One region of the Paenibacillus sp. FSL K6-1330 genome, then DNA from elsewhere that is predicted to be linked to it. Evidence: a T-box and tRNA genes for the amino acid it is inferred to sense, from the RefSeq annotation. Region 1 holds a T-box; the other holds one or more tRNA genes.
What was found. The T-box of region 1 lies ahead of NYE54_RS08665 (valine--tRNA ligase). A T-box ahead of a tRNA ligase gene usually reads a tRNA of that ligase, here a tRNA-Val.
Positions count from the first base shown of each region.

Region 2: it has a tRNA-Val gene. The T-box ahead of NYE54_RS08665 (valine--tRNA ligase) is inferred to sense a tRNA for this amino acid. The anticodon was not compared.

Region 1 covers NZ_CP150269.1:1,960,138-1,963,552, reverse strand. Annotated here, with positions in the region: gene NYE54_RS08665 (valine--tRNA ligase) at 1-1,599, opposite strand, end outside; T-box leader at 1,711-2,008, opposite strand; gene NYE54_RS08660 (LysM peptidoglycan-binding domain-containing protein) at 2,259-3,415, opposite strand, start outside.
Region 2 covers NZ_CP150269.1:2,438,463-2,441,877, forward strand. Annotated here, with positions in the region: gene NYE54_RS10925 (hypothetical protein) at 1-248, shown strand, start outside; gene NYE54_RS10930 (accessory gene regulator B family protein) at 255-800, shown strand; gene NYE54_RS10935 (cyclic lactone autoinducer peptide) at 838-918, shown strand; gene NYE54_RS10940 (hypothetical protein) at 1,170-1,376, shown strand; tRNA gene NYE54_RS10945 (tRNA-Val) at 1,476-1,548, opposite strand; gene NYE54_RS10950 (hypothetical protein) at 1,684-1,947, shown strand; gene NYE54_RS10955 (GNAT family N-acetyltransferase) at 2,296-2,739, shown strand; gene NYE54_RS10960 (DUF3892 domain-containing protein) at 2,830-3,063, opposite strand; gene NYE54_RS10965 (MBL fold metallo-hydrolase) at 3,126-3,415, opposite strand, start outside.

The DNA.
Region 1 (3,415 bases):
GCGGCCTTCGCTATCCCGGACCAGACCATGGATAAGCGTATCTTTGAACGGCATTTGATCCGTAAATTCAAGCCCTTGGAAAATCATCCGCGATACCCAGAACGGAATAATATCATAACCCGTTACGAGAACGCTTGTCGGATAATAACGTTTGAAATCCTCGCTGTCCAGATTCGGCCAGCCCATGGTCGAGAACGGCCATAATGCGGAGCTGAACCAGGTATCCAGCACATCCTCATCTTGTCTCAGATCGTCCTTGCCCAGCTTCGCGCGCGCTTCCTCCTCATTCATGGCAACAACCACTTCGCCCGTGGATTCGGAATACCAGGCCGGAATCCGGTGGCCCCACCACAATTGACGGGAAATACACCAATCGCGGACATTCTCCATCCAGTGCAGGTAGGTTCTCTCGAACCGGTCAGGCACGAAGTTAACGCCCTTGCCGGATTTCTGCGCATCCACGGCTGCTTCCGCAAGCGGCTGCATCTTAACGAACCATTGCGTGGACAGATAAGGCTCGACCACTGCGCCGGATCTTTCGCTATGGCCAACCTGATGGACATGATCTTCGATGCGGAGCAGTACGCCAGATTCCTTCATATCGTTTACGATCTGCTTGCGGCATTCGCTCCGATCAAGACCTTGGTACTTGCCGGCAAACTCATTCATCGTTCCGGATTCATCCATCACGGTGATTTGCGGCAGGTCATGTCTCATACCCATCTCGAAGTCATTCGGATCATGCGCCGGCGTAATTTTAACCGCTCCGCTGCCGAAATCCTTCTCCACATACTCATCGGCAATAACCGGAATCTCGCGGCCGACAATAGGCAGGACCAATGTCTTGCCGATCATGTCTTTATAGCGTTCATCTTCCGGATGAACGGCTACCGCCGTATCGCCAAGCATGGTCTCCGGACGGGTCGTTGCTACGGTGATGGAGCCGCTGCCGTCTTTCAGCGGGTATTGCAAGTGATACAAATGGCCGTTGACCTCTTTGTACTCCACTTCAATATCGGACAACGCCGTACGAGCAGCCGGGTCCCAGTTGATGATGCGTTTTCCGCGATATATGAGCCCTTTATCGTAGAGCTTGACGAATACTTCCCGAACCGCTTCCGACAACCCCTCGTCGAGCGTGAAACGTTCTCTGGAGTAATCGAGGGACAGGCCGATCTTGGACCATTGGTCACGAATCGTATTCGCATATAGATCCTTCCATTCCCACACTTTCTCCAGGAATTTTTCACGTCCCAGGTCGTATCGGGTAACGCCTTCTTCGCGAAGCTTCTGTTCAACCTTCGTTTGCGTAGCGATGCCCGCATGGTCAGAGCCTGGCAGCCACAGCGCATCATAGCCCTGCATCCGCTTTACGCGGATCAGGATATCCTGCAGCGTAAAGTCAAGGGCATGGCCGATATGAAGCATTCCCGTAACGTTTGGTGGAGGAATAACAATCGTGTACGGCTCCGCGTCCGGTCGTTTGCCAGCTTCAAAAAAGCCGCCTTCCTTCCAGTACGGATACCATTTTTGTTCGGCTGCCTTCGGATCATACGTCGTCGGCATTTCTAACTGGGATTGGTTTTGTTTTTGATCCATATTTTCGTACCTCCGATACTATTAATCAGTTTTGCCAACCCGAATTGTTTTAGCCTACGGGGTGGCCATGGATATCCATGTTTGGCATGAAACAAAAAAAGCCCTTCGTCCTCAAAGGACGAAAGACTGTTCTCTCGCGGTACCACCTTTGTTTCGTGCTTACATGATTCATCCATCGTGTCCTCCCATGAAGAACATGAAAGGCTTACGATCAGCACGACACTTTACGCAGGTAACGGCTGCGGCCGGCGAACTCTAATCAGGGTAGAATCGATCCCTACTCTATCTCAAGTCCGCAACTCCGGGGCGACTTCGGCAAGCTGGTTCCTGCGGAATCTCACAGCGCTTAAATAGCAATTCCGCTCTCTGAAGGCCATACCTTCCTACTCTTCCCGTTCAACGTTGTTCTAGCTTATGAAATACATGTACATATTCTATTCAAATATACCGTGGTTGTTGCATATAGTCAATATTTCGAGTGTTTCCGAACGATTTAGACATCATACCTGTCGATCCAAATAAATCTTATACGTTGTAAAAGGAAGCCCCAGCTCGTCCCATCCCACTCTTCTCCTAACCAAACCCCCGCCAAACAAAAAGCAGGCCAAGGATGTCCTACCTTGACCTGCTTTTTCTTACGCAATTGCTCCCCCCACCGATTACTGGGGAATGTATAATACCTGTCCTTCTTCCACATTCTGCTCGGACATGCGGTTATATAACAAAAGCTCCCGCGGCGTCAGTTGATAACGCTCGGCAATCACGTCGAGTGTCTCCTCACGCTGTACAATGCACATCCGGACCTTGCGGAACGGCGTTTCCTCGCGGCGGTTACCCAGGAACAGACTCTTCCACTCCACATCCTCGGCCGAAGCCGAATCAACCAATTCCTCCGCCTCTTCTTCCTCGTCCCGAGCGGCTTGATCCTGAACCGTTCTGCTCGATTGAAGCAATGAAGATAAGCCTACACCCGATGTGCTGTTTGTGCTGCTGTTCTTCGAGTTGAAGGCCACCTTTAACTCCGGTTTGGTCGGAACCTCTTCAACTTTAACGGTAACCTCCTCCGTTATATCATCCATATCCTCCAAAGGTACTGCTTCCTCAGCAAAAACAGGCTGGGTTTCCTCCGTTTCCGGTGATTCCAGCACCGGTACGGCTTCAACTTCTTCGCCCTTACGCTCAGTGACACCAGGGAAACCGGCTGCTGAATCTTCCTGCACCGGCTCCGGCTGGGAGGCTGCCCGTTCGAATTGCCATACACTTGGAATCGACGGCTCAGCTGCCTGAGCTTCCGTCTCGCTATGTAAGGCATATTCGACTGTATCCCGGGCTTCAGTCGCACCGGAAATGCTTAGGGTGCTGTCCGAGGCCTGTGAATCCCGAGTTTGGTTCTCGTACTGCGCCCAGGATGCCAGGTACTGCTGTGTGCGTGCATCCGTCCCGGACTCTTGGGCTTTGGGCTGAGCCTCGTTGAAGTAAGAAGGTGAAGCCGAATTCGCGTCAGTGTTAGCTCCGCCTTGAAACTGGTCATACGGGTTGGCTGCGAACTGCTGCTCCCCGTTCGAATAATCTGTCGCTTCAGGAGCATGTACCACTGTGAATTCCTCATTGGCCCATACTTGGTCACGGGCTCCCGGAGCCGCCGCCTGAATTCCTTTGAGCGACAGAACCCCTGTAATGTTCAAGCTGCGCTTAGATAACAAATCCACGTCAAAATTCTCGATCTCGACCGCGATGTCATCTAATGATGATACCCGGTTCAGCGGGACCGTGATTTCGACCGGAATCCAGTGTTCGAGCGGCTCCGTCTCTCCGG
Region 2 (3,415 bases), 480 kb from region 1:
TTCAGCTATTATCGTCAGTGACGGGTTTACTCATTTCTTGGATTATGTATAAGTTTGCAATAGGTTTTACATATGATCTCGAAAAGTTGCGTATTAAATTTGAGCACATCTTACTAATCTCCCTCATCGTAGTCGTTTTGATCTTATTGGCGATATTATTTTATCTTAATCGGTTATGGCTTCTTCTTCTCTTTTTTGGTATAACTTTTGGTATTTTCTTATTTTATGCGATCCAATCAAAGGAGTGACAATTAGTGATTGAAAGAGCCGCCCTTTGGATATCGGAAGGCATTAAACGACAAGTGCCTGAACACCCTTCATCTGTTGGAGTTTTAAAGCATGCGATCGCAATTCTATTAAATATACTATTTATTGTTACATTTACTTTATTAATATCCATTTATACCGGACATATGAAGCAGGCTATTACAGGTTTGATCGGTTTTGCACTGCTAAGACAGTTCTCTGGAGGAATCCACGTTAAGACTGGCGCTGGTTGTATTGTTATTACTACTGCTTTGTTTACTGCAGTGTCTTTTGTTGATTTAGGCGAACTGCCTACACAAATTTTGAACATCCTAAGTTTTTTGTTAGTCGTTTTATTTGCCCCTAGTAAGATTGCCAAGCAATCAAGAATACCAAGAAAACATTATCCTAAACTTCGTCTAATTAGCTGTATTATTGTTGGGGTGAACTTTCTCATTCAATCACCAACGTTATCCATAGTATTCTTTATCCAGGCACTGAGCCTAATTCATTTGAAGGGAGGTGAGTCAAGTGTCGGTAATCAACAAATCTAAGCATGGCTTATTTTCATTTATCGCATCTGCTCTTACGGTGGTAGCTGTATTCTTTGTTAATACTGCAAGTCCTGTTTTTGTGTATAGTGGTGATACACCCGAAGAGCTCTTGAAATAACCTTTCTAAATATGAATCCATTATTATTCTGTTTATTGAATTCTGGTACCTACTAGGTGCCGGATTTTTCTTTTACTATCAACATCAACAAAGCATGATCATGCAAATTAAACTGTAGTCATCATGACCAGGATTTATAAATTGCTGCGTCCTCCTTTAATCAAGTGCAGTCAGGGTAAAATTGACATTGCTAAAAGAACGAATGTTTGCATATAATACAAACAAACGTTCTGGTTAGAGGTGGTGGCATGATGTTTAAGAATTACCTAGAGCAAACCATAGAAATCATATATGAAGACAGGAAAGGGAATATCACCCAACGGAAAATACAGATACACAGTATTCGGGATCATCGGATACGGGCAACGTGTCTGGAGACTGGAAAACCTCGGGTGTTTAATGAACATAATATTCTGTCCTGGAGACCCGGGAAAGGAAGGGGAACGCATGCTTCCTGACGGAACGAATATGGCTGAGAATCTCGGTCAACCCAAATAGACAATAGGTTTAGAAAATGAAAAACCCCTGAAGCCAATGGCATCAAGGGTTTTCGATTATGATCTGTAGTGGGCTCGAACCACTGACCCCTACCCTGTCAAGATAGTGCTCTCCCAGCTGAGCTAACAGATCATGAAATATTTAAAAAGGTAATTCATATATTACCAGCAGACAGTGTGGCTGTCAATGGTTTTCTCGTTATAAAAAATCACATTCCGGTTCAGACTAAATACAGCATGATTATGCCAATGGAGGAGTGTGAATGGCATGGCAGGTGGGAAATCCCATCATTTTAATCGAGCCAGTCTGGTGCTCTCGTTGCTGGGGGTATCTGTACTAGGGAGCGGTTGCAGTATCTCGGAGAGAACGTCGGTGCAGCTGGAGCCGCTACATGGGCCTGCGGCGCCTGTAATGCTTGATGTTTACGGACGTTCGATAGATCAGGACGTATATTCTAAGCAGGGAAGCGGAGCACTGGAGCCGGTATCCCCGATGGATTCGGTGGATACCTTACGCGATCTCCACCCGTAATGGGTGCAGCAACGTCTATAACAAATCGGTCATACCAATATCCCTACCTTTTGCTCGAACAGCGAGCAGAGCAAACCGCCGGCAGGCAAGCTGGCGATTTGCTGTAAAACGGCCGATGCTATTCCTCATCCCATTTGCGGGAATAACCTTTTTTAATCGCCCAAAAGATAGGGTAGATGATGATGGCTGAGATGATAACAGCCCAAAATATCGTGGTTCCCATGCCCATAAAGGCAATGCTCCTTTCAAAAAAACGTTAGCTTATACTATACAGGAAAATGATTATTTTGTATAATATCTCGATCTGCGATATTACAAGGAATTGATTCTACATAAAGAGGTGTTGAAATGGCAGCAGAAATCATAAATGTATCAACCGAAGAGCAGTTGCAGCAAGCGCTGGATATCCGGAAGGATGTTTTCGTGCTTGAACAGAAGGTTCCGATTGACCTGGAGATTGATGATTACGATCGTCTGGACTCCGATGCACATCATGTCCTGATCAAGTCGGAGGGACAGTACGCGGCAACTGGACGTATCACCTATTACAATAAGGACTCCGCCAAAATGCAGCGCATTGCGGTACGTAAGCCATTCCGATCCAAAGGGATAGGGCGTGTGCTGATGATGGCACTGGAAACGCAGGCGCGTGAATTGAAACTGCAGTATTCCGTGCTGGATGCGCAGGTGCAGGCGGAGGCGTTTTATCGCAAGCTGGGGTATGAGACGATTTCGGACGAGCCGTTTGATGATGCTGGCATTCCCCATGTTCGTATGAAAAAGGAACTGTAGGCATCTTCTTAACTATAAGGTGGCTGATGATCCCATCGTTCTAAAAAGGAAAGACCTCGAGTATCGATTCGAGGTCTTTTTAGGCATGAATTAAAAGTTTGGCATATTATCCAGGTTGTTGCTGGGATCGCCATCCGCATTGGAACGAAGATGTTCATCTCCGTCACGTCCACGGAATACGTTCACGTTTTTGATTTCTTTATTCTTGGCCATCTGTTGTGCAGTCTTGTAGTCCACGACACTACCGTTATCCAGCTTCAGTTCGATGATGTCGCCGTCGCCATTTTTACGGACGCCTACGATTTCTTGTTGTGTATTATCCATATAGATCGCCTCCCGGAATTAGTGTTCCCGGGAACCCTCATAAACTATTCATCTATATTGAACTACAATTCGTATACCCGCTGCTGCTCCACAAATTCCATGATTCCGGTCTTGCCAATGAAAGCTTCGACCTCATCACTGTAATGCATGAGATAGGTGCGTTCCTGAATTTCTTCAGGAAGGCTGAGCAGCTCATCCAGTGTCGTATGAACCTCGCCGGGGCCTTGCAGCTGACATTCATGCAGAATCACTTCACAATCCCGCTCATTCACCAGTTGATTGAGCAGGATCGGATCGAATACCATGTCAGCACTGTAAAATATTCGATCATTCAGATAAAGCGAATAGCTGT